DNA from 4 places in the Cellulomonas algicola genome. Region 2 is predicted to be linked to each of the others. Evidence: riboswitches for the same ligand, from Rfam matches in the RefSeq annotation. Region 2 holds a riboswitch; each other region holds the start of a gene.
What was found. A riboswitch is a leader RNA that binds a small molecule or an ion and turns the genes downstream of it on or off. The one in region 2 is predicted to bind S-adenosylmethionine.
Positions count from the first base shown of each region.

Region 1: another riboswitch for S-adenosylmethionine. It lies ahead of KOV94_RS13420 (LLM class flavin-dependent oxidoreductase); the one in region 2 lies ahead of KOV94_RS14565 (ABC transporter permease).
Region 3: another riboswitch for S-adenosylmethionine. It lies ahead of KOV94_RS01650 (aminotransferase class V-fold PLP-dependent enzyme); the one in region 2 lies ahead of KOV94_RS14565 (ABC transporter permease).
Region 4: another riboswitch for S-adenosylmethionine. It lies ahead of KOV94_RS13505 (MetQ/NlpA family ABC transporter substrate-binding protein); the one in region 2 lies ahead of KOV94_RS14565 (ABC transporter permease).

Region 1 covers NZ_JAHKSJ010000017.1:5,450-12,520, forward strand. Annotated here, with positions in the region: gene KOV94_RS13395 (hypothetical protein) at 1-375, shown strand, start outside; gene KOV94_RS13400 (hypothetical protein) at 431-883, shown strand; gene KOV94_RS13405 (CsbD family protein) at 906-1,097, opposite strand; gene KOV94_RS13410 (DUF4175 domain-containing protein) at 1,137-1,292, opposite strand; gene KOV94_RS13415 (nuclear transport factor 2 family protein) at 1,450-1,830, opposite strand; SAM riboswitch class IV at 1,964-2,077, shown strand; gene KOV94_RS13420 (LLM class flavin-dependent oxidoreductase) at 2,346-3,497, shown strand; gene KOV94_RS13425 (NtaA/DmoA family FMN-dependent monooxygenase) at 3,508-4,896, shown strand; gene KOV94_RS13430 (DUF1684 domain-containing protein) at 4,911-5,783, shown strand; gene KOV94_RS13435 (GNAT family N-acetyltransferase) at 5,780-6,346, shown strand; gene KOV94_RS13440 (amino acid ABC transporter permease) at 6,357-7,071, shown strand, end outside.
Region 2 covers NZ_JAHKSJ010000017.1:266,138-273,208, forward strand. Annotated here, with positions in the region: gene KOV94_RS14555 (dipeptide ABC transporter ATP-binding protein) at 1-966, opposite strand, end outside; gene KOV94_RS14560 (ABC transporter permease) at 963-1,955, opposite strand; gene KOV94_RS14565 (ABC transporter permease) at 1,952-3,010, opposite strand; SAM riboswitch class IV at 3,085-3,196, opposite strand; gene KOV94_RS14570 (NADPH-dependent oxidoreductase) at 3,374-4,195, shown strand; gene KOV94_RS14575 (rhodanese-like domain-containing protein) at 4,274-4,690, shown strand; gene KOV94_RS21320 (GNAT family N-acetyltransferase) at 4,687-5,295, shown strand; gene KOV94_RS14585 (glutamate-5-semialdehyde dehydrogenase) at 5,300-6,607, shown strand; gene KOV94_RS14590 (hypothetical protein) at 6,666-6,821, shown strand; gene nadD (nicotinate-nucleotide adenylyltransferase) at 6,845-7,071, shown strand, end outside.
Region 3 covers NZ_JAHKSJ010000002.1:355,892-362,962, forward strand. Annotated here, with positions in the region: gene KOV94_RS01640 (O-succinylhomoserine sulfhydrylase) at 1-1,045, opposite strand, end outside; gene KOV94_RS01645 (rhodanese-like domain-containing protein) at 1,069-1,482, opposite strand; SAM riboswitch class I at 1,489-1,583, opposite strand; SAM riboswitch class IV at 1,704-1,818, shown strand; gene KOV94_RS01650 (aminotransferase class V-fold PLP-dependent enzyme) at 1,860-3,275, shown strand; gene KOV94_RS01655 (pentapeptide repeat-containing protein) at 3,367-3,957, opposite strand; gene KOV94_RS01660 (GNAT family N-acetyltransferase) at 3,995-4,582, shown strand; gene KOV94_RS01665 (bifunctional lysylphosphatidylglycerol flippase/synthetase MprF) at 4,652-6,337, shown strand; gene KOV94_RS01670 (hypothetical protein) at 6,378-7,071, shown strand, end outside.
Region 4 covers NZ_JAHKSJ010000017.1:25,798-32,868, reverse strand. Annotated here, with positions in the region: gene KOV94_RS13525 (AraC family transcriptional regulator) at 1-445, opposite strand, end outside; gene KOV94_RS13520 (NAD(P)-dependent oxidoreductase) at 577-1,275, shown strand; gene KOV94_RS13515 (methionine ABC transporter permease) at 1,461-2,204, opposite strand; gene KOV94_RS13510 (methionine ABC transporter ATP-binding protein) at 2,201-3,223, opposite strand; gene KOV94_RS13505 (MetQ/NlpA family ABC transporter substrate-binding protein) at 3,304-4,254, opposite strand; SAM riboswitch class IV at 4,730-4,844, opposite strand; gene KOV94_RS13500 (PadR family transcriptional regulator) at 5,028-5,753, opposite strand; gene KOV94_RS13495 (MerR family transcriptional regulator) at 5,893-6,756, opposite strand; gene KOV94_RS13490 (VOC family protein) at 6,803-7,071, opposite strand, start outside.

The DNA.
Region 1 (7,071 bases), 260 kb from region 2:
CTCGACCCCGAGGGGCGGGCGCTGCTGCGCGCGGTCCCGTACGTGCCGCCGCACGCGCTGCCGTCCGAGGACCTGCCGCTGCAGCTCGTCCCGGGCCGGACGATCTACCACGTCCACACCCGGACCACGACGCCGGGGCGTGCCCGCGCGCCCGAGCTCGCACTGCTGCCGGACCTCCGGACCGTCGACGTCCTCGCGCACGGCCTCGCGCACGGCGTCGCCTCCGACTGGGAGCTCATCGGCCAGGCGGCGCAGGGCGTGCGCGCGCGGGACCTCGTCGACCTGTCGCAGCGCTGCCGTTCGGAGACGATCCGGCAGGCGCGCTGGGCGGACGCGATGCTCAAGGAGTCGGCGACGCAGATCCTCGTGTCCTGACGGCCCGGGACGGAGGTCCGGTCCGTGACGGCGACGGCGGTGGCAGCGTCGGACCATGGGACGTGCAGCGCGCCGGTGGGTCGTGGGCCTCTCCGCGTTCACCCTCGTCGGGGTCGTCGCGGGGGTGCAGGGCTTCCTGTCGGGTGCGTTCGCGCCGCTCGTCGACGACCTCGAGCAGGTGCTGCCCCTCACCGGGCCGGTCGTGCCGGCCGTCGCGCTGGCGGTCCTCGTCGGTGTCCCGCAGACGGTCGTGCTCGTGACCGCGCTGCGACGGACGGCGGACGCGCCCGTCGTCGCGGCGGTGGGCGGCGCGGCGCTGACCGGGTGGGTCGCGGTGCAGCTGCCGCTCGTCGGCTGGACGTCGCCCGTGCAGTGGGCGTTCGCCGCCGTCGGCGTGGTCGAGTGCGTCGCCGGGCTGCGGATGCGCGCGGCGCGGGCGGGGACGGCCGCGGGACCAGCGGGGACGACGACGGGGACGGCCCGTGCGGACCGTCCCCGTCGGGGCTGACCGGCCGAGCCGGTGCAGCGGTCTACTTGAAGGCGTCCTTGACGTCGTCGACGGCGTCCTTCGCCTTGTCACCGGCCTGCTTGACGTTGGCGGACGCCTGGTCCGCCTGGCCCTCGGCCTCGAGGCGCTCGTTGCCGCTCGCGCGGCCGGCGCCCTCCTTGACCTTGCCCTTCGCCTCTTCGGCGGCGTGCTCGATCTTGTCGTCCAGACCCATGGGTCTCTCCTCTCGTGAGGGCTGTCGTGTGCGGGGGAGTCAGACGGCGCGACGCCCTCTGCCGACGAGCCAGCCGATGAGGCTGACGACGAGCAGGATGATGCCGATCCACAGCAGGACCTTCGCGGCCTCGACGGCGACGCCGAGGACGATCATCACCACGCCGGCGATGATGAGGATGAGCCACAGAGCCATCTGACTGCCTCTCTCGACCCGGTGGCCGGGGTTGGCCGCCGGACGTCCACGACCGCGGTTCTCCAGTCGCAACTCCTTCATGGTCGTGCGACCAGGGGCGCGCCGCACGTCGGGCGGGCCTGTGCGAACGGTGGTACGCGGGGTGAGAAGTCCTGCGTCAGACGCCCGCCTGCGCGGTGGGCGGGTCGACGAGGTAGGTGCCGTGCCCCTCGACCACGAGCCCGTCGACGAAGCGCAGGACCTCGTCGACCACGCCGCCCGACTGGTTGCGGTAGCCGAGGACGAGCACGTCGACGCCGGCGTGCACGCGTTCGACGGAGAACCGCAGGTCAGGGACCCGTCGGAGGCCTTCCGTCCAGTAGGCCCGCAGGGCGTCCTTGCCGCGCAGGACCCCCTGCGTCGCGGGCAGGAGCCGGGCGGCGAAGGGCGAGGTGAACACGACGTCGTCCGCGAAGTGGTCCAGGACGGTCTCGACGTCGTGCGCGTTCCAAGCGGCCACCCAGGCGGCGGCGAAGGCGTGCGGCTCGGGTGTGGACATGCCGGGCAGTGTGGCACCGCGACGTGCGCATGGTGGACATCGATGTCCAGCATGCGAGAACGACCGGCGGCGATACTTGACCTATCCAGTCGGGATTTCTAGTGTGCTCGTCACCGGGGTCACCAGACCTCGGGGTCATGAGCTCCAGCACCAAGCCCCGGCTCGCTGGACGGCAACCCTCCCGCGCGGCGGGGTGCCCCGGGTGACGACCAGGCCGTGAGCGCACCGCCCACGGCAACGGCGCGGACGCAGGCCCACGGCCTGCCGTGAGGAGAGAGCGATGAGCGGGCGAGCCCCTGGACGCGCAGCCGTCCTGACGTGTCGCTGTCGCCCCCTGCGCTCCTGTCGCACGCGCTGACACCCGCGCTCGCCGCACCGTCGGTCGGAGCCCGTCGCGCCCCGACCCCGCCGCCCGCTGACGCGGGCGTCTCGTCCCACCCCACCGCCACGTCCCGGCACGGACGCGCCCTCGGCGCGCCCGCAACCGCCGTGCACCCCAGAGACGGACCCGCACCATGACCGTGACCCCCCGCACCCACCTCGGCCTCGACCTCTCCGACGCCGGCGCGCACCCCGAGGCGTGGCGCGCGACCGGCTCCGAGCCGCACCGCCTGTTCGACCCCGAGCGCCTCGGCCAGCTCGTCGCGACCGCGCAGCGCGCCACGCTCGACTACGTCCTGTTCGACGACGCGTTCGCGCTGCACACCAGCCGCAACACGACGCTGCGCGGCCGGCTCGACGCCGCGCTCGTCTCCGCCCGGCTCGCCCCGCGCAGCTCCGGGATCGGGCTCGTCGCGACCGTCGACACCACGCACACCGAGCCGTTCCACGTCGCCAAGGCGATCCAGACGATCGACCACGTGAGCCGCGGTCGCGCCGCCTGGCAGGTCGGCTGGTCCACGACCGACGAGGTCGCCGCCGCGTTCGGCCGCAAGCCCGCGCAGGACGAGGCCGACGCGGTCGCCGAGGCCGACGAGGCCGTCGACGTCGTGCGCAAGCTCTGGGACAGCTGGGAGGACGACGCCGAGATCCGCGACGTCCCGACCGGCCGGTTCGTCGACCGCGAGAAGATCCACCGCATCGACCACGACGGCGTGCGGTTCGCCGTGCGCGGCTCGTCGATCACGCCGCGCTCGCCGCAGGGCCAGCCGCCCGTCGTCGTGCGCGTCGGGTCCTCGTCGTCGTTCGCGCTCGCCGCGCACCGCGCCGACGTCGTGCGCATCCGCCCCGCCGACCGCGGCGACGCCGCGCTCCAGCGCGCCGAGATCCGGGCCGCTGCGGCCGCCGTCGGGCGCGACCCCGACGAGCTCCGCGTGGTGGCCGACCTGTTCGTGGTCCTCGGCGGGACCGAGCACGCCGCCCGCGAGCGGCTCGCGCTGCTCGACGCGCTGACGGCCCCCGGGCGGCGCACGCACGAGGGTGCCGCGCACGTCGGGACCGCGGCGGACCTCGCCGCGACGATCGAGGACTGGACGACGACCGGCGCGGTCGACGGCTTCACGCTGCGGCCCGCCGCGCTGCACACCGACGTCGACGGCATCGCCGACGAGGTCGTGCCGCTGCTGCGCGCAGCGGGCGTGTTCCGTGAGTCCTACCCGGGCACGACGTTCCGCGACACGCTCGGCCTGGCGCGCCCCGTCAGCCGCTACGCGACCGCGATCGCCTGAGCCGCCGACCATGACGAACCGCCCCCGCAAGCAGATCCACCTCGGCGCGCACTTCCCGGGTGTCAACAGCACCACGGTGTGGACCGAGCCCGACTCCGGCAGCCAGATCGACTTCGCGTCGTTCGAGCACCTCGCCCGCAAGGCCGAGGACGCCCGCCTCGACTTCTTCTTCCTCGCCGAGGGCCTGCGCCTGCGCGAGCACAAGGGGGAGATCTTCGACCTCGACGTCGTCGGGCGCCCTGACACGCTGCCCGTGCTCGCCGCGCTCGCGGCCGTCACCGACCGGCTCGGCCTGGTCGGCACCATCAACACGACGTTCAACGAGCCGTGGGAGATCGCCCGGCAGTTCGCGACGCTCGACGTCCTGTCCGGCGGCCGTGCCGCATGGAACCTCGTGACGTCGTCGGACGCGTTCACCGGCGCGAACTTCCGCCGCGGCGGGTTCCTGCCCTACGCCGAGCGGTACGAGCGGGCCGCCGAGCTCGTCGCGGTCGCCCGCGCGCTGTGGGACTCGTGGGACGACGACGCCGTGCTCGGCGACCGGGCCGCCGGCGCGTTCCTACGCGACGGCGCCGTCCGGGACGTCGAGCACGCAGGGCCGCACTTCCGGGTGCGCGGCACGTTCCCGACGCCGCGCGGGCCCCAGGGGCACCCGGTCCTGTTCCAGGCCGGCGACTCGGCCGACGGGCGCGACTTCGCGGCGGCCACCGCCGACGTCGTCTTCTCGATGCACTCGACGTTCGAGGACGGCCAGGCGTTCTACCGCGACGTCAAGGGCCGCCTCGCCGCGCTCGGGCGCACCGAGGAGTCGCTGAAGATCCTGCCCGCGACGACCGTCGTGCTCGGCGACACCCTCGCGGACGCACAGGAGCGGGCGCGCGTCATCCGGCGCCAGCAGGTCTCCGGACCGGGCGCGATCGCGTTCCTCGAGCAGGTGTGGGGCGTCGACCTCACGTCCTACGACCCCGAGGGGCCGCTGCCGGACGTCGAGCCCGACGTCGACAACGCCGACATCACGCGCGGCCGGGTCCGGCACGTCAAGGACCCGCGTCCGGTCGTCGCGCAGTGGCGTGCCCGTGCCGAGGCCGAGGGGCTCTCGATCCGCGACCTCGTCATCGCCGTCACGACGCGCGGCGGGTTCGTCGGGACGCCCACGCAGGTCGCCGACGCGATCGACCGCGCCGTCCAGGAGGACGCGAGCGACGGCTTCATCCTCGTGCCCCATCTGACGCCGCACGGGCTCGACGACGTGCTCGACCGCGTCGTGCCCCTGCTGCAGGAGCGCGGCTCGTTCCGCACCGAGTACAGCGGCCCGACGCTGCGCGACCACCTCGGTCTCGACCGGCCCGCCCCCGGCCGCACCCGCACCGCCCATCTCGACCAGCAGCCCGTCGGCTGAAGGAGCCCCCCACGATGACCGACACCGCGATCCGCCCGGCCGACACCGGGACCGCCGCCGCCCGTGACGAGTGGGCCGCCTGGCACACCGAGCGCGAGCGCACGCTCGCGACCCCGCACGGCTGGCTCACGCCCGTCGCGCTGCTCTGGCTGCGCGCGCAGCGCCGCACGCTGCCGGGCGTGCCCGGCCTGTGGTGGGCCGACGACGAGGGCGCGCACGTCCTCGCGGTCGACGACGACGGCTTGGTCGACCCGGCCGACGCGGGCACGACCCTGCGCGGCGAGCGGTCGTGGGAGGTCGTCGAGGACGGCTCGACGGTCGTCGCGCGCTTCCTGCCGGCCGGCCGTGACCCGCTGGCCGCGCCCGACGAGGTCGAGGTCGTGGTCGAGCTGGTCAGGCGGACCGGGCGCTACGCGCTGCGGCTGCGTGACCCGCAGGCCGCGACCCGCGCCCGGTTCACCGGGGTGCCGACGTTCGCCTACGACGAGTCCTGGGTGCTCGACGCGCCCGTGCGCTGGTACGACGCCCCGCAGCGGGTCGTCGTCGGGGCCGCACAGGCCGGCCTCGTGCACGACGCGACCCTGGTCGGCGAGGTCGACGTCGAGCGCGGCGGCGTCGCACGGACGCTGCGGCTCGTCGGTGCCCCCGGCAAGGAGGGCGTCGCGCTGCTCTTCTCCGACGAGGCCGACGACGTCGCCGGGTGGCGCGTGCTGCACACCGCGCGCCCGGCCGAGGGTTCCGCGACGATCCGGCTCGACCTCAACCGCACGCTCAACCTGCCGTACGCGTTCACGGAGTTCGGCACGTGCCCGTCGCCGGTGCTCGGCAACCACCTGCCGTTCGCCGTCGAGGCGGGGGAGCGCGCGCCGCTCGGGGCACGGCCGTGACGGCGCCCGCCACGGACGCGGTGCTCGAGGTCGTCTCCGTCCCGCTGTCCGACCCGCGCGTGCAGCCGCTGCTCGACGAGCTCGCGACCGAGTACCTCACCCGGTACGCGGAGCTGTTCGGCGAGCGCGACCTGCGCGAGGAGATGGACCGGTACCCGGCGGAGCAGTTCGTGCCGCCGGCGGGCGACCTCGTGCTGCTGCTGGAGGCGGGCGAGCCCGTCGCGGGCGGTGCGTTCCGGCACCGCACCGAGCCCGAGGTCGGCCCGGTCGAGCTGCTGGAGCGGCCCGCGGCCCGCGACGCCGAGGGGCGTCCTGCGCTGCCGACGGCGGAGCTCAAGCGGATCTGGACGTCGTCGGCGCACCGCCGCCGCGGCCTCGCCCGCCGCGTGCTCGCCGAGCTCGAGCCGCGTGCCGAGGCCGCCGGGTACCGGCGGCTCTACCTGACGACCGGCCCCCGGCAGCCCGAGGCCGCCGCGCTGTACCTCGCGACCGGCTACCGGCCGCTGTTCGACCCGAGCGACCCGCCCACCACGGGACCGCTGCCCTTCGAGAAGTGGCTGTGAGGAGGACCTCGTGAGCACCATCGACCTACGTCACGACGACGTGCAGCGCCGCGTCGCCGACGTCGTCCCGGTCCCCGTCGCCGTCCCCGACGGGGCGCGCGTGCCCGCCGGGACGAGCGCGCGCGACGAGCTCGAGCGCCTGCGGGTCCGGCCCGCGCGCCACCCCGGCCGGTGGGTCGCGACCGCCGCCGTCGCCGTCCTGCTGGCGATGGTCGTCAGCTCGCTGCTGTCGAACGACAAGTGGGGCTGGGACGTCGTCGGGCAGTACCTGACCTGGCCGTCCGTGCTCGAAGGGCTGTGGGGGACGGTCCGGCTGACCGCCGTCGCGGCCGTCGTCGGGTTCGGCCTCGGGACGGTCCTCGCGCTCATGCGCCTGTCCCGCTCGCCGCTGCTGCAGTCGGTCGCCTGGGCGTACGTGTGGGTGTTCCGGTCGGTGCCGCTGATCCTGCAGCTGCTGCTCTGGTACAACCTCGCGTACCTGTACCCGACGCTGTCGCTCGGGATCCCGTTCGGGCCGTCGTTCACCGAGTTCGGCACGCTCGACGTCGTCGACAAGTTCGGCGCCGCGATCCTGGGCCTCGGGCTGTCGCAGGCCGCGTACTCGTCCGAGATCGTGCGCGCCGGCATCCTCGGCGTCGACCAGGGCCAGCACGAGGCCGCGGCCGCGCTCGGCATCCCGCGCGCCCGCCAGCAGTGGCGGATCGTCCTGCCGCAGGCCATGCGCA
Region 2 (7,071 bases):
GACGAGCCCGCGCACCTCGAGCGCGGGCGGTGCGGGCGTGCTCGCCGGGCCGCCGGCCGTCGAGGGGACGCGCTCCGCAGGGACGCGCGCCGCGGGGACGGTCACCGGACGGACGGCTGTCGCGCGCCGCGCGCCTCGCAGCGACGGGGCGGCCGCGAGCAGCGCGCGCGTGTACGCCTCGCGCGGCGACCCGAGGACCTCGTCGGGCGTCCCCGCCTCGACGACGCGACCGCGGGACATCACGACGATCCGGTCGGCCCGATCGGCGGCGACACCGAGGTCGTGCGTGATGAGCAGGACGCCCGTGCCGGTCGCGGCGGTGAGCTCGTCGAGGTGGTCGAGGATCCGGCGCTGGACCGTCACGTCGAGCGCGCTGGTCGGCTCGTCGGCGACGAGCAGGCGCGGCTTCGCGACGAGCGCGATCGCGATGAGCACGCGCTGGCGCATGCCGCCCGAGAGCTCGTGCGGGTACTGCCGTGCGCGCAGCTCGGGCTCGGGCAGGCCGGTGCGGCGCAGCGCCTCGACGGCCTGGCGGGCGGCTCCGCGGCGGTCGGCCAGCCCGTGCACGACGAGCGCCTCGGCGACCTGGTCGCCGATCCGTGTGACGGGGTTGAGCGACACGGTCGGGTCCTGCGGGACGAGGCCGACGAGCGCGCCGCGGACGGTGCGCAGGACGCGCGGCGACGCGGTCGCGAGGTCGTGGCCGAGCAGGTCGATCGTGCCCGACGCGATGCGTGCGGCGGGCGCGAGCAGGCGGACGACGGCCGCGGCGGTCGTCGACTTGCCCGAGCCCGACTCGCCGACGACCGCGACGGTCTCGCCCGCGTCCACGTGCAGCGAGACGTCGCGCACGGCGTGCACGTCGCCGCGGCGCGTGCGGTAGGAGACCGCGAGGTCGCCCACGGTGAGCAGGCGCTCGGCGGTGGGGGCGCCCGCGGCCGGCGCGGCGGAGGTCGTGGCGGTCATCGGGCCCTCCCGGGGTCGCCGTCGAGCGCGCGGGAGATCCGTCCCGCGGCGAGCACGGTCGCGACGACGACGAGGCCGGGGAGCGTCGTCAGCCACCACGAGGTGCGCAGGAAGTCGCGGCCGCCCGCGACGAGCGAGCCCCACTCGGGAGCGGGGGGCGGCTCGCCGTAGCCGAGGAACGACAGCGACGACACCGCGAGGACCGCACCGCCGAGCTCGAGCGCGGCGAGCACGACGACGGGTCCGACGGAGTTCGGCAGGACGTGGCCGAACAGGACGGTCCACCAGCGGCTGCCGCCCGCCTGCGACGCCTCGACGAACCCGGACGTCCGCACGCGCAGCACCTCGGACCGCATGATGCGGCTCACCGCCGCGACGTTCGCGATGCCGACGGCGATCGCGACGTTCACCGAGCCGAAGCCGAGCACCGTGATGAGCGCGAGCGAGAGCAGCAGCGCGGGGATGGACAGGAGCACGTCGACGACCCGCATGGCGACGTCGTCGACGAGACCGCCGACGAACCCCGCGACGAGCCCGACGAGCGCGCCGACGACGAGCCCGACGAGCACCGCGACGAGCGCGGCCCGGAGAGTGAGCGGCGTGCCGTGCACGACGCGCGTGTACAGGTCGCGGCCGAGCTGGTCGGTGCCGAACCAGTGCGCGGCCGACGGCGGCTGCAGCTTGTCGGCCGGCACCCCGACGAGCGGGTCACCGGGTGCGAGGAGCGACGGCGCGAAGGCCGCGACGACGACCGCGAGCGACCACACGAGCGCGAGCACCAGGCCGGGCCGGCGGGCGAGGTCCTCGACGCGGGACCGCCACGGGCCGCGGTGGGTGAGCTCGTCGTCGTGCTCGCGGACGGCGTCGGCGAACCGGTCGGCGGCCGTCGCGGTGAAGTCGTCGGCGCGCGTGCCCGGGTCGAGCGCCGTGGGGACGAACCCGTCGGGGCGCGACGGGCCTGAGCCGGTGAGGCTGTCGATCGTGCTCATCGCGCACCTCCGGCGGGGACGGCGTCGGCGTGCTCCGCGGGCGCGGTGGTCGGCGGCGGCGTGACGTGCGCGTCGGCGGCCGGACGGCCCGCGTCGTCGGGCTCGGGCGTGACGCCCGCCGCACGACCGCCCGTCACGATGCGCGGGTCGAGCAGCGGGTAGACCACGTCGACGAGCAGGTGGGTGAGCACGTAGACCGTCGCGGCGACGAGCACGACGCCCTGCACGACGGGGATGTCCTGCGAGGCGACCGACGTCGCGGTGAGGCGCCCGAGCCCGGCCCGGGAGAACACGGTCTCGGTCACGACCGCGCCGGACAGCAGCCCTCCGACGACCAGACCCGTCGCGGTGAGCGCGGGCAGGGCCGCGTTGCGCAGCGCGTGCCGCAGGTGCACGCGCACCCGGCCCGCGCCCTTGGCGACCGCGGTGTCGACGTACGGCTCGCGCAGCGTGTGCAGGAGGCTGCGCGACAACAGCTGCGCGATGATCGCAGACGTCGGCAGCGCGAGCGTCACGGCGGGCAGCACGATCGACGCGGCCCCCTGGTTGCCGAGCGCGGGGAAGATCGGCAGCTGGAACGAGAACCACTGCACGAGCGTCAGGCCGAACCAGAACGACGGGATCGCGACACCGAGCGGCGGCAGCGACAGCAGGAACCCCGCGAGCGCGCGGTTGCGCGTCGCGGTCGCGACGACCGCGAGCGTCCCGCCGCCGACGACCGCGAGCAGCAGCGCGGCCCCCGCGATCGCGGCGGTGGGCGGGATCGCCTGGGCGAGGAGCGTCGTGACCGGCTGCTTGCTCACGACGGACGTGCCGAGGTCGCCGCGCACCGCGTCGAGCAGCTGCGTCAGGTACTGCACGGGCAGCGGCTGGTCGAGCCCGTACTCGGCGCGCAGCGCGTCGAGCTGCTCGGGGGTCACGTCGGACGAGTCGCCGCCGTACATGATCGACACGGGGTCGCCGGGGAGCGCGTAGAGCACGACGAAGGACACGGTGTACGCCGCCCACAGCACGAGCACGGCGAGGCCGAGCCGGCGGGCGAGGTACCGCGTCACGGCGTCACCGCCGGGGCGTGCGGTGCGGGCGTCATGGGTGCTCCTTCGGTGCGCGGGACGGTGCGCGCGTCGGTCGTCCGTGCTTGCACGACGGGGGTGCCGTGCCGGGTCATCACCTGGAGCACCCCGCCACGTCCGGAGGGTTGCTGCCCGACCAGCCAGGGCTTGTCGTCGGGTCTCGTGACCGGCCCGGAACGTAGGAACGCGGCCGGGGGCGGTCAACGGTCCGGCGTGCGTGTCCCACGATCCGGACACGGCGTCTCACGTGCGTCCCGCCGCCTGAGACGACCCCGCGCGGGCGTTGACTGCCGGCTGTCCTGCGTCGACCCTGCGCGCAGCCACGCACCGACCGAGGAGCCGCCCATGAGCATCGACGTCCGCGACACCGCTCGCCTCGCTCACGAGCGGTACGCCGCGCCGCTCGCCGTCGACCTGCGCACGTCGCCGGTCGTCGAGCAGCAGCTCGCGCACCGCTCCGTCCGCCGCTACCTGCCCGACGAGGTCGACGACGCGACGATCCGGACGCTCGTCGCCGCCGCGCAGTCCGCCGCCACCAGCTCGAACCTCCAGCTCTGGAGCGTCGTCGCCGTCCGCGACGCCGCGACCCGAGCGCGCCTCGCCGAGCTCGCCGGTGGGCAGGCGCACGTCGTGCAGGCGCCCGTCCTGCTCGTCTGGCTGGTCGACCTCGCCCGCGCACACGCCGTCGCGGCCCGGCACGAGGCACCCACCGCGGGCGCCGAGTACCTCGAGACGGCCGTCGTCGGCTTCGTCGACGCCGCGCTCGCCGCGCAGAACGCGACGCTCGCCGCCGAGTCGCTCGGGCTCGGCACCGTCTACATCGGGGCGCTGCGCAACCACCCGGCCGAGGTGTCCGCGCTGCTCCGGCTCCCGGCGCACGCGTTCCCGGCCTTCGGGCTCGTCGTCGGGCACCCGGACCCCGCCGAGGGCACGCGCGTCAAGCCGCGGCTCCCGCAGTCGGCCGTGCTGCACCACGAGGTCTACGACGAGATCGCGCACGAAGCGGTCGAGGACTACGAGCGGCGCATCGGTGCGTTCTACGCCGACGAAGGCCTCGCGCACTCCTGGGTCGAGCGGCTGCTCGCCCGGCTGTCCGGCCCGCACGCGCTCAACGGCCGCGACCGGCTGCGCGAGCACCTGCACGACCGCGGCTTCCCGCTGCGCTGAGCCGCCCGCCCGTTCGTGCGCCCGGCCACGCCGACCCCGCTGACCCGTCCTGCCGACCGCCACCCCCAGGAGCCCCTCATGACCCGATCCACCGCCCCCGCCGAGGACCTCTCTCTCGAGGCCGCGGGCGCGCTCGCGCCGCTCGTCACCCCCGCCGACGCGGCCGCACGCGTCGCCGACGGAGCCGTCCTCGTCGACGTCCGCAGCGACGCCGGCCGCGCGCGCACCGGCGCGATCCCCGGCGCGACGGTCGTCGACCGGTACGCCGTCGACACGGACTTCGACCTCGCGTCGGCCGCGCGCGTCGCGCCCGTCGTCTCGCTCGACACGCCGATCGTCGTGGTGTGCGGGTCGGTCCGCGGCTCCGGACCGGTGGCCGCCGAGCTGCGCGCGCGCGGCTTCACGAACGTCGTGCACGTCGAGGGCGGCGCACCCGCGTGGAAGGACGCGGGGCTCCCGGTCGACGAGGTCACGGCGGGGGAGCCGTCCGCGTGAGCGCACCCACGACCGACCGGGTCGGCGGGACGCGGCACGGCGGGATCGTCGTGCGCCTCGTCGAGCCGCACGAGCACGACGAGGTGGCCCGCCTGTCCGTCGCGGCCTACGCGCACGACTACGAGCTCAGCGACACCTACCGGGCGTCGCTGGCCGACGTCGCGTCGCGGGCGGCCGAGCACGAGGTGTGGGTCGCGCAGGACGTGGCGACCGGCGCGCTGCTCGGCACGGTCGCGACGCCGCGCGCCGGCCGCCACATCTCGCCGCTCGGGGAGGACGGCGAGCTGGACTTCCGGCTGCTCGCGGTCGACCCGGCGGCGCGCGGCCGCGGCATCGGGACGCTGCTCACGCGGTTCGTCGTCGACCTCGCGCGGGCGCGCGGCCTGGCGCGCGCCGTCATGAACTCCGGGCCGCGGATGACGGGCGCCCACCGCCTGTACGAGGGGCTCGGGTTCGTGCGGGTGCCCGAGCGGGAGACGCGCGTCGTCGACGGCGGCACGCTGCTCGCGTTCGCCCTCGAGGTGCCGCCTGCGGACGACCGCGCCGAGGGCGACGGCCGGGTGGTGGATGCGCGGACCGACGAGCACGCCCGCGGTCTACCCTGACGGGATGACCGCATCGCTCGAGGCACCGCTGCACGACGCCGCCGGGACGGACGTCGCCGCGCAGGTCCGCGAGGTGGCGCAGCGCGCCAAGGTCGCGTCGCGTGCGCTCGCGACCGCGACCCGTGCCACCAAGGACGCCGCGCTGCACGCGCTCGCGGACGCGCTGGTCGCCGCCACCGCCGAGATCGTGGCCGCGAACGCCCTCGACCTGGACCGGGGCCGCGCCGACGGCATCTCCCCGGGGCTCCTCGACCGCCTGGCCCTCACGCACGAGCGCGTCGCGGCGATCGCCGACGCGCTGCGCGAGCTCGCGGGCCTGCCCGACCCGGTCGGCGAGGTCGTGCGCGGCTCGACGCTGCCGAACGGCCTCCGGCTGCGCCAGCTGCGCGTCCCGATGGGCGTCGTGGGCATGATCTACGAGGCACGGCCCAACGTGACGGTCGACGCCGCCGGCCTCGCGCTGAAGTCCGGCAACGCCGTGATCCTGCGCGGCGGGTCCGCGGCGGCCCACAGCAACGAGGTCATCGTCCGCGTGCTGTCCGACGCGCTCGTCGCGCAGCGCCTCCCCGGCGACCTCGTGCAGTCCATCGACGCGTGGGGTCGTCCCGGTGCCGTCGCGCTCATGCACGCGCGCGGGCTCGTCGACGTGCTCGTGCCGCGCGGGGGAGCGGACCTCATCGCGACCGTCGTGCGCGAGTCCACGGTGCCCGTGATCGAGACCGGCGTCGGCAACGTGCACGTCTACGTCGACGAGAGCGCCGACCTGTCCGTCGCGCTGCCGATCCTGCTCAACGCCAAGACCCAGCGCGTCGGCGTCTGCAACGCCGCGGAGACGCTGCTCGTGCACGAGGGCGTCGCCGACGAGTTCCTGCCCGTCGCGCTGGCGGCGCTCGCGGACGCCGGCGTGACGATCCACGGCGACGAGACGACGCTGCGGCTCGCGCCCGAGGAGGTGTCCGTCGTCGCCGCGACCGACGAGGACTGGGCGAAGGAGTACCTGTCGCTCGACCTCGCGGTCCGCGTCGTCGACGACCTCGACGAGGCGCTCGACCACATCCGCACGTGGAGCTCGGGGCACACCGAGGCGATCGTCACGCGCGACCTGGCCGCGTCCGAGCGGTTCGTCGCCGAGGTCGACTCCGCGGCCGTCATGGTCAACGCCTCGACGCGGTTCACCGACGGCGGACAGCTCGGCCTGGGCGCCGAGATCGGCATCTCCACCCAGAAGCTGCACGCCCGCGGCCCGATGGGCCTCGCCGAGCTCACGACCACCAAGTGGGTCGTGCAGGGCGACGGGCACGTCCGGCCCTGACGCCACAGCGCGTCGTGCGACACTTGTCGCTCCCCGACAACCCCACAGGAGGAACACCGTGCACAGCGCACTGATCGCCGCCGCCGAGGAAGCCGCCGAGCACGCCGTCGAGCTGCCGTTCTCGCCCGTGGTCTTCGGGGTCGGGGCGTTCGTCGGCCTCGTCGCCATGCTGCTGTTCACCTTCGCGTTCCGGAGCGTCGGGACCCGCCACTGAGCGCGGCGGGGAGCACCGGTCCGATGACGCAGCGGCGACCCCGCCTGGGGGTGATGGGTGGCACGTTCGACCCCGTCCACCACGGGCACCTCGTCGCCGCGAGCGAGGTCGCGGACCGGTTCGACCTCGACGAGGTCGTCTTCGTCCCCACGGGCCAGCCGACGTTCAAGCAGGAGCAGGACGTCACGGTCGCGGAGCACCGCTACCTGATGACCGTCATCGCGACGGCGTCGAACCCGCGGTTCACCGT
Region 3 (7,071 bases), on a different contig from region 2:
TCCGCAGCGCGTCGAGGAACGCGAACGTCGTCTTCTTCGCGACGTCGGGCGTCGCGCCCTCGGGGACTCGCAGGTTGAGCGTGACGACCGTGCCGCCGCCGGTCTGCTGCGCGCGCGCGAGGTCGTGCTGCGGGTGCGACGGCAGGAACGGGTAGCGGACGGACGCGATCGCGGGGTGCTGCTCGAGCCAGCCGGCGAGCGTCAGGGCGGACGCGGCCTGGTGCCGCACGCGCAGCGACATCGTCTCGAGGCCCTTGAGCAGCACCCACGCGTTGAACGGGGACAGCGACGGGCCGGTGTTCCGGATGAGCGTCTGGACGGGCCCGCGCACGTACTCGGTCGAGCCGAGGATCGCGCCGCCGAGCACGCGGCCCTGGCCGTCGATGTGCTTGGTCGCCGAGTAGACGACGACGTCGGCGCCCAGGTCGAGCGGACGCGACAGGACGGGCGTCGCGAAGACGTTGTCGACGACGACGGTCGCACCGGCGGCGTGCGCGAGGCGGGACACGGCGGCGATGTCGACCAGGTCCTGCATGGGGTTCGACGGCGTCTCGAAGAAGACGACGTCCGCCGGGGTCGACAGTGCCTCCTCCCACTGCGACAGGACGTGCCCGTCGACGTAGTCGGTGCGGACGCCCCACCTGGCGAGGATCTCGTCGAAGATCACGACGCTCGACCCGAAGAGCGCGCGGGCGGACACGATGCGCGAGCCCTGCTGGACGAGCGCGGCCAGGGCGGTGAAGACGGCGGACATGCCGGTCGCGGTCGCGTATGCGGCCTCGGCGCCGTCGAGCAGGCGCAGGCGCTCCTCGAACGTCGAGACCGTCGGGTTGGAGTAGCGCGAGTAGAGGAACCGGTCGACGTCGCCCGCGAACGCGGACTCGGCTTGCGCGGCGGAGTCGTACACGTACCCCTGGGTGAGGAAGAGGCCCTCGGACATCTCCTGGAACTCGGACCGCACGAGCCCGCCGCGGACGGCGAGCGTGTCGGGCCGCAGCGTCGAGCGGTCGACGGAGCGGTCGTCCCAGTCGCCGGGACCGGGCACGCGGCCCGGCACGCGGTCGGCGGTCACAGCGTCGTCCAGGGCAGTCCCTCGGCGCGCCACCCGACGTGCCCGCGCTGACCGTCGGGGCCGACGTCGCCCTCGAACCCGCGCAGCACGTTGTACGCGGGGCCGAACCCGGCGGCGGTCGCGGCCTGCGCGGCGGCGACCGAGCGGACCCCGGAGCGGCACAGGAAGACGACGGGCCGCTCGTCGCCGGGCGTCAGGCCCGCCTCGGCGAGCTCGTCGACGAACCGGGGGTTGAGGCCGTGCGGGGTCGTCCACTCGACGAGCGCCGCACGGCCGCCGATCTCGGTGGCGTCGGGCACGCCGATCAGCCGCCACTCGGCGTCGGTGCGCACGTCGACGAGCAGGGCGCGCTCGTCGGACGCGAGCAGGTCCCACGCCTGCTGCGGGGTCAGGTCACCGGCGTACGGCATCGCGATCCTCCATCGGTCCTGGCGGTAGCACCCTCGCCCGGCGGACCGGGGGGTTGCTGCGGCGTCGTCGAGCCAGATCTCTCGGCCGCTCTGGATGGTTGGCGCGATGCTACGCGCGCCGGCGGCCGACGCGCCAAGGAGTGGACACGCTGTCCCGTCATCCGAGACGGCCGACGTGTCCCGTTGACACATCACGGGCGCCGACGGAACCCTCGTCGTCAGGTCATGAGCGCCAGCGCGAAGCCCCGGCTCGCTGGCCGGCAACCCTCCTCCGCGGTGGGGTGCCCCGGGTGACGACCAGGCCGACCGCCGCCCGGCGGACGGCAAGCGCGGGGCCGGCCGTCGGTGCCGGGTCCCACGGACCCGTGAGGAGCACCATGTCCGTCATCGCCGAGACCACGTCCTGTGCCGAGGTCGACGCCCCGGTGTCGACCCGCGAGCCCGTCCCCGCCCTGCTGCCCGTCGTCGGCGGCGACACGACCGTCCCGCTCGTCGACGGCACCCAGCGGGTCTACGCCAACCTCGACTACGCCGCGAGCGCCCCCGCGCTCGAGTCCGTCGCCGCCCGCGTCACCGAGGTCCTGCCGCTGTACGCGTCGGTGCACCGCGGCGCCGGGTACCTGTCGCAGGTGTCCACGGCCCTCTACGAGTCGTCCCGGCAGAGCATCGCGCGGTTCGTCGACGCGCGCCCCGACGACGTCGCGATCATCACGCGCAACACGACCGACTCGCTCAACCTGCTCGCGGGTGTCGTCCCCGCCGGTGGCAAGGTCCTCGTCCTCGACGTCGAGCACCACGCCAACCTGCTGCCGTGGGTGCAGTCGTCGCAGCGGCACGGCAACACCACGACGATCCTCCCGATCGGCCGGACCGTCGCCGAGACCCTCGACGCGTTGCGCACCGAGCTCGCGACCCAGCCCTACGCGATCCTGACGATCACGGGCGCGTCCAACGTGACGGGCGAGTCGCTGCCGATCGAGGAGGTCGTGGCGCTCGCGCACGCCGAGGGCACCCGCGTCGCCGTCGACGGCGCGCAGCTCGTCCCGCACCGCGGCTTCTCGCTCGCCCGCACCGGCGCCGACTACGTCGCGTTCTCCGGCCACAAGACGTACGCGCCCTTCGGCGCGGGCGCGCTCGTCGGTCGCCGCGACTGGCTCGACACCGGCACGCCCTACCTGGCCGGTGGCGGCGCCGTGCGCGACGTGCGCGCCGACCGGACCGTCTGGCAGCCCGCCCCCGCGCGGCACGAGGCCGGGTCGCCCAACGTCATCGGCGCGATCGCGCTCGCGGAGGCGTGCGACCGGCTCGCCGCCCTGCCCGCCGGCGCGCTGCTCGCGCACGAGGAGGCGCTCCGCGCCCGCCTGGTCGACGGCCTGGGCACGATCGACGGCGTCGAGGTCGCGCGCATCTGGCCCGACTCCGCGGACCCGGTCGGCGTCCTCACGTTCACCGTCCCCGGCCACGACCCCGGCCTCGTCGCCGCGTACCTGTCGGCCGAGCACGGCATCGGCGTCCGCGACGGCCGGTTCTGCGCGCACCCGCTCCTCGCGCACCTCGGCGCGTCCGGCGGCGCGATCCGCGCGTCCGTCGGCGTCGGCACGACGAGCGAGGCCGTCGACCGCCTCGTCGACGCGCTGCGCCGCTACCTCGCCGACGGCCCGGCCGCCCGGTACGACGTCGTCGACGCCTGCTGGACCGTCGTCGACGACACCCGCCCCCTCGTGCAGGTCCACGGCCTCGACGCCCTCGCCGCCACCGCGGCCGCCGCCTGCGGTCCGGCCCTCGACGACTGACGCGCCCGCGACGGCTCGGCGCCCGCTCGTCGTCAGGCCGCGTCGGTCGCGCGCGCCGAGGGGGCCCGGCCCGCGGGGGACGGGCGCGTGATCAGCCGACGACGATGCCCAGGTGCTCGGCGACGAGCGGGGCGAGGTCGAGCAGCTGGTCCTGCGTGATGCGCGCGCCGCGCAGCCCGTCGAGGCCGTCGATGCGCTCGAGCCCTACGACTCCGCGCAGGTCGACGTCCTCGAGCCGCGCGCCCGAGACGTCGAGACGCCGGACACGGCAGTCGTCGAGGACGACCTTGCGCGCCTTCACCCGGGCCAGGTCGAGCTCGTCGACCATGACGCCGACCAGCCGCACGTCGGTGAGCGTCGCGTCGCGCAGGTTGAGGTAGTCGACCTTGCCCCCGTGCAGCTCGACGCGGGTCCACTCCGACCCGTGCGCCTCGACCGCACCGAGCCGCGCGCCCTCCCACCGGCAGTCGAGCCAGGTCGTCGACACCGCGGACAGCGACCCGGCCCGCACGCGCGTCCAGGCGGTGTCCGACGCGCGCGTGCCGTCCAGGCGCACACCGTCGAGCGAGCAGTCCGTGAAGGTGCACTCGAGGATCCGGGAGTGGGACCCGTCCTGCCCGTCGAGGTCCTCGCCGACCAGGTCGAGGGCGTCCAGGTCGCCGTCGCGCTCCAAGAAAACCATGGTCGCCACCCTGCCAGACCCGTGCGACGCTTCCGCCGTGCTCCACGACGTCACGCTCGAAGGCCACGGTGCTCGCCTCGTCCCGCTCGACGACACCCACGCGGCGGCGCTCGCCGCGTTCGTCGACGACCGGGTGTGGGCGGGCATGTCGTCGCCGCTGCCCGTCGGGATCGACGGCTGGCGGGCCGAGGTGGACCGCGCGCGGGCGACGCCGGGGCGGGTCGCGCTCGCGGTCCTCGACGCGGCGACGGGCGAGGTGCGCGGCAGCACGTCGTTCTACGACCTGGACACCCACGTCCTGCGCGTCGAGATCGGGCACACGTACTACGCGCCGCGCTGGTGGGGGACGTCGAACAACCCGGCCTGCAAGCTCCTGATGCTCACGCACGCGTTCGAGACGTGGGGCATGCAGCGCGTCGCGTTCCGTGCCGACACCCGCAACACGCGCTCGGTCGGCGCGATCCGTCGGCTCGGCGCGGTTCCCGAGGGGGTGCTGCGCAGCCACCGCCTCGCCCCCGACGGCACGCGCGGCGACTCCGCGTACTTCTCGATCCTGCCCGACGAGTGGCCCGCGGTCCGCGCCGGCCTGCTCGCGCGGCTGGCGGGGACGACGCCGGACGTCTGACGCCGCACGGCGGACGGATCACCCCGCGCGAGGGGTGCGCCGACGGTCACCCCCGGCAGACTGGGGCGCATGCCGGGCAGTGTGCTCCTCCCGCGAGTCGACCGATCCGCCCTCGACGAGCAGCGTCGTCGCGTGCACGTGCGCGTGCTGGCGTCGCGGACCGTCTGGGTCCTGGCCGTCGTCGGCCTCGTCTCGAGCCTGCTGCGCGGGGTCTGGCGCGACCTCGCGCTGTTCGACGACATCGTGCCGAACGCGGGGACCGCGTCGGCGCGCCCGGCGCTCATCACCGTCTCGATCGTGCTGCTGTTCACCGCCCGCGGGCTGCGACGCGGCCACCGGCTGTCGTGGATCCTCACGCTCGGCCTGCTCGTCGCGTCGGCGGTGCTGCACCTCGTGCGCGGCCCGGACGTGCTCGCCGCGGCCGCCGTCGTCGTCGGCACGGTCTGGCTGGCGACGCAGGGCGCGTCCTTCCCGGTGCTGCCCAACCGGCGCGACGTGCGGCGCGCGGTCCTGCTCGTCGTGTTCGCGGTCGTGTTCGTCGTGGTGACGACCGTCGGGCTCGTCGTGTGGGTGCTCGTGCGGGACCCGGGCACGGACGAGATCGAGCGGCTCGCCCGCATCCTCAGTCCCGTCGAGTTCGTCCTCGAGCTCACGTTCCTGCTGACGCTGCTGTGGACGCTCACGTCGCCGCGCCGTCCGCACAAGCTCAACGCGGCGGACCACGCGCAGGAGCGCGAGCGGGCCCGCGCGGTCGTCCAGCGCTGGGGCACGGGCACGCTCGACTACTTCGCGCTGCGCGACGACAAGGACTGGTTCTTCGTCGGGCGCTCGGTGGTGGCGCACTCGGTGCGCGGGGGTGTCGCGCTCGTGTCGCCCGACCCGATCGGGCCGCCCGAGGAGCGAGAGCAGACCTGGGCCGAGTTCCTCGACTACACCGAGGACTACGGCTGGTCGGTCGCCGTGATCGGCGCCGGTCAGGACTGGCTCGGCGTCTACGAGGCTGCGGGCCTGCGCGTCGTCTACCTGGGCGACGAGGCGATCGTCGACTGCACGACCTTCACGACGGCCGGCGGGTCGCACAAGTCGCTGCGGCAGGCCGTCGGACGCGTCGAGCGGGCGGGCTACACGACGACGTTCCACGACCCGGCGACGATGGAGCCGCACCTGCGCGCGCAGATCGAGGCGATGAGCGACGAGTCGCGTCGCGGCGAGACCGAGCGCGGCTTCTCGATGACCTTGTCGCGGCTGTTCGACCCCGCGGACACCGGGCTGCTGATGTCGGTGACGCAGACGTCCGCGGGTCGCGTCGACGGGTTCTGCCAGTGGGTGCCCGCGCCCGCGATCGGCGGCTGGTCCCTCGACGTCATGCGCCGCCGCCTCGACGTCGAGGGCCTGCCCAACGGGCTGATCGACACGAACATCGTGCACACGATCGGCGAGCTCAAGGCGCGCGGGCACACCGGTCTCGGACTCAACTTCGCGGTGCTGCGCGAGGTCCTCGAGAACGACGAGGGCGGCGGCTCGCGCCTCGACCAGCTCACGCGGCCCGTCCTGCAGCGGCTGTCGCAGGGCACGCAGATGGCGACCCTCGGCCAGTTCAACGAGAAGTTCGACCCGGGCTGGGTGCCGCGCTACACGATCCTCGACTCCGTCGAGTACGTCGCGACGCAGGCCGTCGTCATGGCCGGTGCGGAGGGCGTCACCGAGATCCCGGTGATCGGGCGCTTCCTCGGCAACGTCGGGCAGCCGACGTGACCGGCCGGCGCGGGTCCGGCCCTCGCGCGGGGCGGCTGGCGTGATCGGGTCTCTGCTCGCCGCGGTCGCGTCGTCGGTCGGGTACGGCATCAGCACGATCATGCAGGCGGTCGGCGCACGCCGGGCGCGGGGCCTGGGCGCCGTCCTGCAGCCGCTGGTCGTCGCGGCGTTCGTCCTCGACGGCCTCGCGTGGCTGCTGTCGCTCGCGGCTCTCGACCACCTGCCGCTGTTCGTCGTGCAGGCCGTGATCGCCGCGTCGCTCGTGGTCGTCGTCCTGCTCGCGCGGGTCGTCCTGCACGCGACGATGCGCCGTCTCGACGTCGCCGCGGTCGTCGCGGTCGTCGCCGCGCTGGTCGTCGTCGCCGCGGCCGGGGGCGAGCAGCCCGCGGTCCACCCGCCCGACGGGTTCGTCGGCACGACCATCGCCGCCGCAGGCGTCGTCGCCGTCGCGACCCTCGCCGCCTACCGATCCGGGCCGCCCGTGCTGCTCGCCGTCCTCGGCGGGCTCGGCTACTCGATCGCCGCGATCGCGGCGCGCGCCGCGCACGCCGACGGCGACCTGCTCGACACGGTCCTCCAGCCGCTCGCGATCCCGATCGTCGTCGGCGGCGTCGCGGGCGCCCTCGCCTACCTCCGCGCGCTCGAGCGCGGGTCCGTCGGGACTGCGGCCGCGATCGTCTCCGTCATCGAGGTCGTCGTCCCCGGCGTCGTCGGCCTGACGGTCCTCGGCGACT
Region 4 (7,071 bases), 240 kb from region 2:
CGACGGGCGGCAGCAGCTCGAGGAGCAGCCGGGACGCCGGGCCGTCGACCGACAGCACGCCGCACACCAGGTCGGTGCGCTGCCCGCCCCCGTCGTACCGCAGCACCGAGTAGTGGTCGCTCACGTAGTCCTGCGGGAGCTCGTCGACGCGACCCATCGACGGCACCCCCGGCGCGCTGCGCAGGACGTGCCCGCGGCCGTGCGGCACGAGCGCGAGGTCTCCCGCCCTCAGCCGCACGGGCGGGAGGCCGTCGACCTCGACCCAGCACTCCCCCTCGGCGACGACGTGGAAGCTCACGCACTCGCCGAACGCGGGCATGTCGACGGCCCACGGGCCGGTGGCCTCGGTGTGGCAGTAGAAGAAGCCGGTGACGCGCAGCCGGTGCAGGGCCTCGCCGACCGGGTCGACGGAGCCCCACGGGACCTCGGGGGCGAGCGCGCTCATCGGGCACCTCCGACGCTGGACGATCTGTCATGTTCCGGCGACTCACGAGCATAGACCGTCCAGCGTCCGGTGCGGTGTGCTGGGAGCACCACGGAGCAGCACCCGCCGCTCCCCCACCCAAGGAGCCCACCATGAAGGTCCTGGTCGTCGGAGCCACCGGAGGGTCCGGCCGCGCCGCGGTCGCCGAGCTCGTCCGCCGTGGCCACGAGGTCACCGCCCTGTCCCGCCACGCCGCCGGGCTCACCGGCCCGCACGTCCGTGGCGTCGACGGCGACGCGACCGACGCCGCCACGGTCGACGCGCTCGTCGCCGAGCAGGACGCCGTCGTCGTCACGCTCGGCATCAGCGAGAACCCGCTCCGGGTCCGCCTGCGCGGCCCGGCCGGCACGCCCATCGACGTCCGCTCGCGCGGCACCCGCAACGTCGTCGCGTCGATGCGCCGGCACGGGGTCCGCCGGATCGTCGTGCAGTCGTCGTACGGCGTCGGCACCACGCGCGACCGGCTGCCGTTCTCCGCGAAGCTGTTCTTCGCGCTGCTCATCGCACCGCAGATCGCCGACGAGGAGCGGACGTCCGCCGAGCTGCGTGCGACCGAGCTCGACTGGGTCGAGGTGCAGCCCGTCTACCTGTCGGACGACGACATCCCCCACCCCGCCTTCACGACGACGAACGGCGACGTCAAGGGCATGAAGGTGTCGCGCGGGCAGGTCGGGCGCGTGCTCGCCGACGCGGTCGAGCGCGACGACCTCGCACGCCGGTCGATCGCCGTCTCGCAGGACACCGACGCCGTCCCGGGCGGGCGTCGAGCACGCGCGGGCGCCGCCGCCTGACCGGCCCGGTCGCGCGGCACGGAGGCCGGGGTCTCGGCACACGCCGACCCCGGCCTCAGCCGTCGCACGCCGCCCGCTCGACGACGACGACGACGACATCAGGGTCGTTCCGACCACCCGGAACGACCCTGATGTTGTGCTCGGCCGGGGCGCGGCCAACGGGCGGGCACCGGCTGCGTCCCGCGTCAGCGGCGCAGGATGCGGCGGGACAGGCGGTTGCCGAGCGACTGGGCCAGCTGGACGAGCACGATGATGACGATCACCGTGATCCACACGACCGCGAAGTTCCACCGCTTGTAGCCGTAGTCGAGCGCGAACGCGCCGAGCCCGCCGCCGTCGAGCGTCCCGGCCAGCGCGGACATGTCGACGAGCGCGACGAACACGAACGTGAACCCGAGGATCAGCGGGCCGAGCGCCTCGGGGACCAGCAGCGTGAGGACGATCCGCCACCGCGACGCGCCGGTCGCGCGGGCCGCCTCGATGACGCCGGGGTCGATCGCGACGAGGTTCTGCTCGACGATCCGGGACACCCCGAACGTCGCGGCGAACGACAACGGCACGATCATCGCGGTGCTGCCCAGCCGGGTGCCGATCAGCCCGACGGTCACGGGCGCGATGATCATCAGCAGGATGAGGAACGGGATCGGCCGGAACACGTTGACGACGAGGTTGAGCACCCCGAACACGGGACGGTTCGACAGCAGCCCGCCGCGCCGCGTCGTGTAGAGCGCGATGCCGAGGACGAGCCCGAGGACCCCGCCGATGAGCAGCGTCGCGGACACCATGTAGAGCGTCTCGCCGGCGGCCTGCAGCAGCTTGGGGCCGTGGAACGCGGGGTCGAAGTCCCCGGCAGCGCGGAGGACCGTCGCGGCGGACGGCGACGCGACCGCCGGCGGCCCAGCCGTGAGGGCCGACGTGAGCGCGCTCATCGGACGGCCTCCTCGACAGGCGCGACGGCACCGAGCTGCGCGACGAGCGCGTCGACGGCCGCGTCGGGACCGTCGAGCGCGAGCGTGAGCGACCCGAACGACTGGTCCTGCAGCGTGCCGATGCCGCCGTAGACGATCTCGAACGCGACGCCCGAGGCACCCGCCGACGCGAGCACCGACCCGAGCCGCGAGCTGTCGGTCATGGTGACGGTGACGATCCGCCCGGTGTGGGTGCGCTGGAGCCGCTCGAGGACGGTGCCGCGCGGCCGGTCGTGCACGACGGTCGACACGAACCGCTGCGTGACGTCCGCCTGCGGGCGCGTGAACACGTCGAACACGCTCCCCTGCTCGGCGACGCGCCCGTTCTCCAGGACGGCGACGCGGTCGGCGATCGACCGCACGACCTCGAGCTCGTGCGTGATGACGACGATCGTCACGCCGAGCTCGCGGTTGACCTTCTGCAGCAGGTGCAGGACGTCCTGCGTGGTCTGCGGGTCGAGCGCGCTGGTCGACTCGTCGGCGAGCAGGATCTTCGGCTGCGCCGCGAGCGCCCGCGCGATGCCGACGCGCTGCTTCTGCCCGCCGGACAGCTGGTCCGGGTAGGAGTGCGCACGGTCGAGCAGGCCGACGAAGTCGAGCAGCTCGGCGATGCGCCGGTCGCGGTCGGCCTTGGGCCAGCCCGCGACCTTGAGCGGGAACGCCACGTTCCCGGCGACGGTGCGCGACGAGAACAGGTTGAACTGCTGGAAGATCATGCCGATGTCGCGGCGCTTGCGCTCGAGCGCGCGCTCGGACAGCGCGGCGACGTCGTCGCCGTCCACGACCAGCTGCCCCGACGTGACGCGCTCGAGGCCGTTGATGAGCCGCACGAGGGTGCTCTTGCCGGCGCCGGAGTAGCCGATGACGCCGAAGATCTCACCCTGCTCGACGGCGAGGTCGACGCCGTCGACGGCGCGGATCGGCCCGTTCGGGCCGTCGAACACCTTGGTGACGTCGCGGAACTCGATGATGGGGGTCACGTGGGGGACCTTTCGGGGACGGACGACGGCCGCGCGGTCCGGTCCCCGGGGGTGGTGGGGACCGGACCGCGCGGACCGGTTCAGCCAGCGGCCTTGAGGTTCTCCTGCGTCTGCGCCAGGACGTCCTGGAGCTTGGCGGCGTCGTAGCCCTCGACGATCGTGGCGGTGCCGCCGGACGACTCGACGACCGACTCGAGCACCTTCGGGTCGTGGTAGAGCTCGACGATCTTCTGGTACGTCGGGTTGTCCGCGTCGTCCGGGCGAGCCGCGATGATGTTGATGTACGGCTGGGCCCCCGGCGAGTTCGGGTCGTCCGCGAAGACGTAGCTGTCGAGGTCGAAGCCCGCGTCGGTCGCGAAATTGTTGTTGACGATCACGCCCGCGACGTCGGGGTCGCCGATGAGGCCCGCGGTCTGCGACGCCTCGACAGGGCGCACGACGACGGTCGACGCGTCGGTGTCGACGTCGTCCGGCGTCGGGACCTTCGGCTCGCCGGTGAACTCGATCAGGCCGGCCTCCTCGAGCACGAACAGCGCGCGGGCCTGGTTGGTCGCGTCGTTGGGGATCGCGACCTGCTCGCCCTTGGTGAACTCGGAGACGTCCGTGTGCTTCTGCGAGTACAGCGGCAGCGGGACGATCAGCGTGGAGCCGATGGGCTGCAGGTCGTCGCCGGTGTTGTTGTTGTGGTCGGCCAGATACAGGATGTGCTGGAACGCGTTGAGGTCGATCTCGTCCTCGGTGAGTGCCGGGTTCGGCTGCGTGTACTCGGAGAAGCCGACGATCTCGAGGTCGATGCCCTCCTCCGCGGCGAGCTCCTTGAGGATCTCCCAGTGCGGCTGGCCGACGTCGGTCGTGCCGAGGCGGACGACGGTCGCGCCGTCACCGGCGGCGGAGTCGTCGGCGTCGGGACGCGTGAACGCGAAGACGAGCGCGCCGACGAGGACGACGACGGCGACGACCGCACCGACGGCGAGGCCGGTCCGGCGCTTGCCGCCGTTCTTCGCCGGGAGGACGGGGACGTTCTCGGACATGGGTGGGTCTCCTTGCGGTGTGCCCGACGGATCCGGGCGGGTCAGGGACAGGCGTCGTGGGACGCCGGCCGCGTGGCCGTGGGCCGGTGCGGCGGTGGGACGAGGACGGCGGGGTGCCGTCGGTCGAGGCGCACGGCGCGGTGCGCCGGCGGCTCAGGTGCGACGGTGGCGGCGCTGTGCCGGTGTCAGACCAGCTGGCCGTGGGTCGCCGGACACGCGGGCATGCGACACATGACGGCCGTGGCGGCGGTCATGGTGCGGGCCTCGCGGGTGTCCATCGATCGACCTCTTCCTCGCGCGCCGGCGACGGAGTGCCGGGCGGTGGCGTCAGTGAAGCGAAGGTCCTGGACACGTGTCAAATTCCGACCAGCACTGTCGGGATATGTCACGCGGGCGGGCGCACCGATCGACCGGGCGACGAGCGCGCGGGCGACGGGCTGCGGGGTCATGCGTCCTCCTCGGGCGCCAGGGCGCCGGTCGACTTGTGGGCGCCGCCGTGACGCACCACCGGTTCTCGCCCCGGGGCACCCCGCTCGATCAGGAGGGTTGCCGTGCAGCCAGCCGGGTACTTGACGCTGCAGCTCGTGAACCAGGTCCCAGGATAGACGACGCGACGCGACGCCCCGGCGTCACGCTCGTCACACCGGCGGCACGCCCGTCCCCGGCCGTCCGCGCCCGTCGGTCATGACGCGCGAGACCCCCGGTGCGGGTGCACCGGGGGTCTCGTCGTCGTGCGGGCGCCCCGGGCGCGCCGCGCCGGCGCCGTCGCGCGCTCAGGCCTCGGGCGTCGCCGTCTCGCCCGTCGGGCCATCCGTCGCGACCGGCTCGCCGGCCAGGACGAGGTAGAGGTCGCGCCGCGCGCGCTCGACGATCGCGAGCGCGGCCGTCGCCTGCTCCGGGGTGCCCGTGCGGGCGACCTGGACCGCGGCGCCCGAGAGCGCCTCCAGGGCGGGTCGCAGCGCGCGGCCGGGGTGGACCGGGCGCTCCTGGGCGTCGAGCCACGGCGCGCCGAGCGCGTCGCGCTGCTCCTCGACGTACGCGGCGCCCGCCTCGGTGAGGCTCGCCATCCGGCGGCCGCCCTGCGCGGACAGGGTCACGAGGCCCTCGTCCTCGAGCATCGCGAGCGCCGGGTAGACGGCGCCCGGGCTGGGCCGCCAGCGGCCCTCGGACCGCGTGCCGATCTCCTGGATGAGCTGGTAGCCGTGCATGGGCTGCTCGGCGAGCAGCAGCAGGATCGCGGCGCGGATGTCGCCGCGACCGGCCCGGCCGCCGCGGCGACCGCCGTGACGCGGGTGCGGGCCGCCGTGGTGGACGCCGAAGCCGCGGCCGCCGCGCGGGCCAGGTCCGAACCCGGGCCCGCCAGGTCCGAACCCGGGCCCGCCGGGGCCGAAGCCCGGGCCGAACCCGGGTCCGAACGGCGGGCCGGACGGGCTGCCGGCGGCGTCCTCGTCGAAGGCGTCGGGACCGGCGGGGCGGTGGTGGACGTGGTGGTGTCGCATGGGTGGTCTCCTCAGGTGCGTGGGCGTCGGCGGGGGTGCGGGGCACGGCTCGACCGGGACGACCCGGGAGGGGTGCGGCGCGATGCCAACGTCCTGAACGATATATCGTTGATACATCGTTCGCAACACCCTGGACCCGTCAGGGCGGCGGCAGCGGTGACCAGAACGACCAGGGCTCCCCCTCCGGCCCGAGCGCCCCGTACTCGCGCACGCCGTACGGCTGGTCCGTCGGCGGGTACGTCACCGTGCCGCCGCGCGCGACGACCGCCGCGTGGTGGGCGTCGACGTCGCGGACCGTCACGACGAGCATCGCCGTCGCGGCCCCGAGCGTCGCCGGCGACGCCAGCCGCCACTCCGGCGCCACGCGGTGCAGCATGACGATCCCGTCGGCCGTCCGGACCTCGCCGTGCACGACCGTCCCCCCGTCGTCGCGGTGCACCGGCCCGGGCTCCAGCCCGAAGACCTCGACGAGGTGCCGGTGCGCGGCCTCCAGGTCGGCGTACACGAGGACCGCGACGCGCCGCAGCGGCTCGGTCGACGCGACCGCGGTGTCCTCCAGCACCGCCAGCAGGCGTCGGCACACGTCCACGTCGCCCGCGTCGTCGCCGCGCCGTGCCGTCCCGTCGCCGGCGACGTCGGGACGCGTCGCGCTGAGCCGGTGCAGCAGGCGCTCCATCCGCAGCACCTGGTCCTCGAGCTCCGCGAGGTGCGTGCGCAGCGCGCCGTCGAGCGTCCACCCGGGCGCGTCGAGCGCCGCCGCGATGTCGTCGAGCGACACCCCGAACCGCCGCAGCACGCTGATCCGGTACAGGCGCTCGACGTGCGCACGCCGGTAGACGCGGTGACCGGCGGCTGTCCGGTCCGGCCGCAGCAGGCCCACGTCGTCGTAGTGGTGCAGCGTGCGGACGGTCAGCCCTGTGAGCGCGGCGAGGTCGCCCACGCGCCAGCCCGCGCCGCCGGTCCCCTCGCCCGGCGCGCCGTCGTCGTCCGCCCGCTCGCTCACCCCGCCCGCCTCGCGCTCGTCGGGACCCACCGGCCCGTGCCGCGGCTCAGAGCGGCGAGTGGATCGCCCAGCGGTGACCGAACGGGTCGACGAGCCAACCGCGCCGCTCGTCGCCCTGGTCCGCGGGCTCGCGGTCCACCGTCGCGCCCGCCGCCACCGCCCGCGCGTACACGGCGTCCACGTCGTCGACCTCCAGCACGACGGCTGCCGTCGCGTGCCCGAGCGTGGCCGGGGCGTAGGCGCCGTAGTCGTGGTACTCGTCGGACAGGTAGAAGGGCCGCCCGCCGATCGCGAGCGCCGCGAAGCCGATCCGCC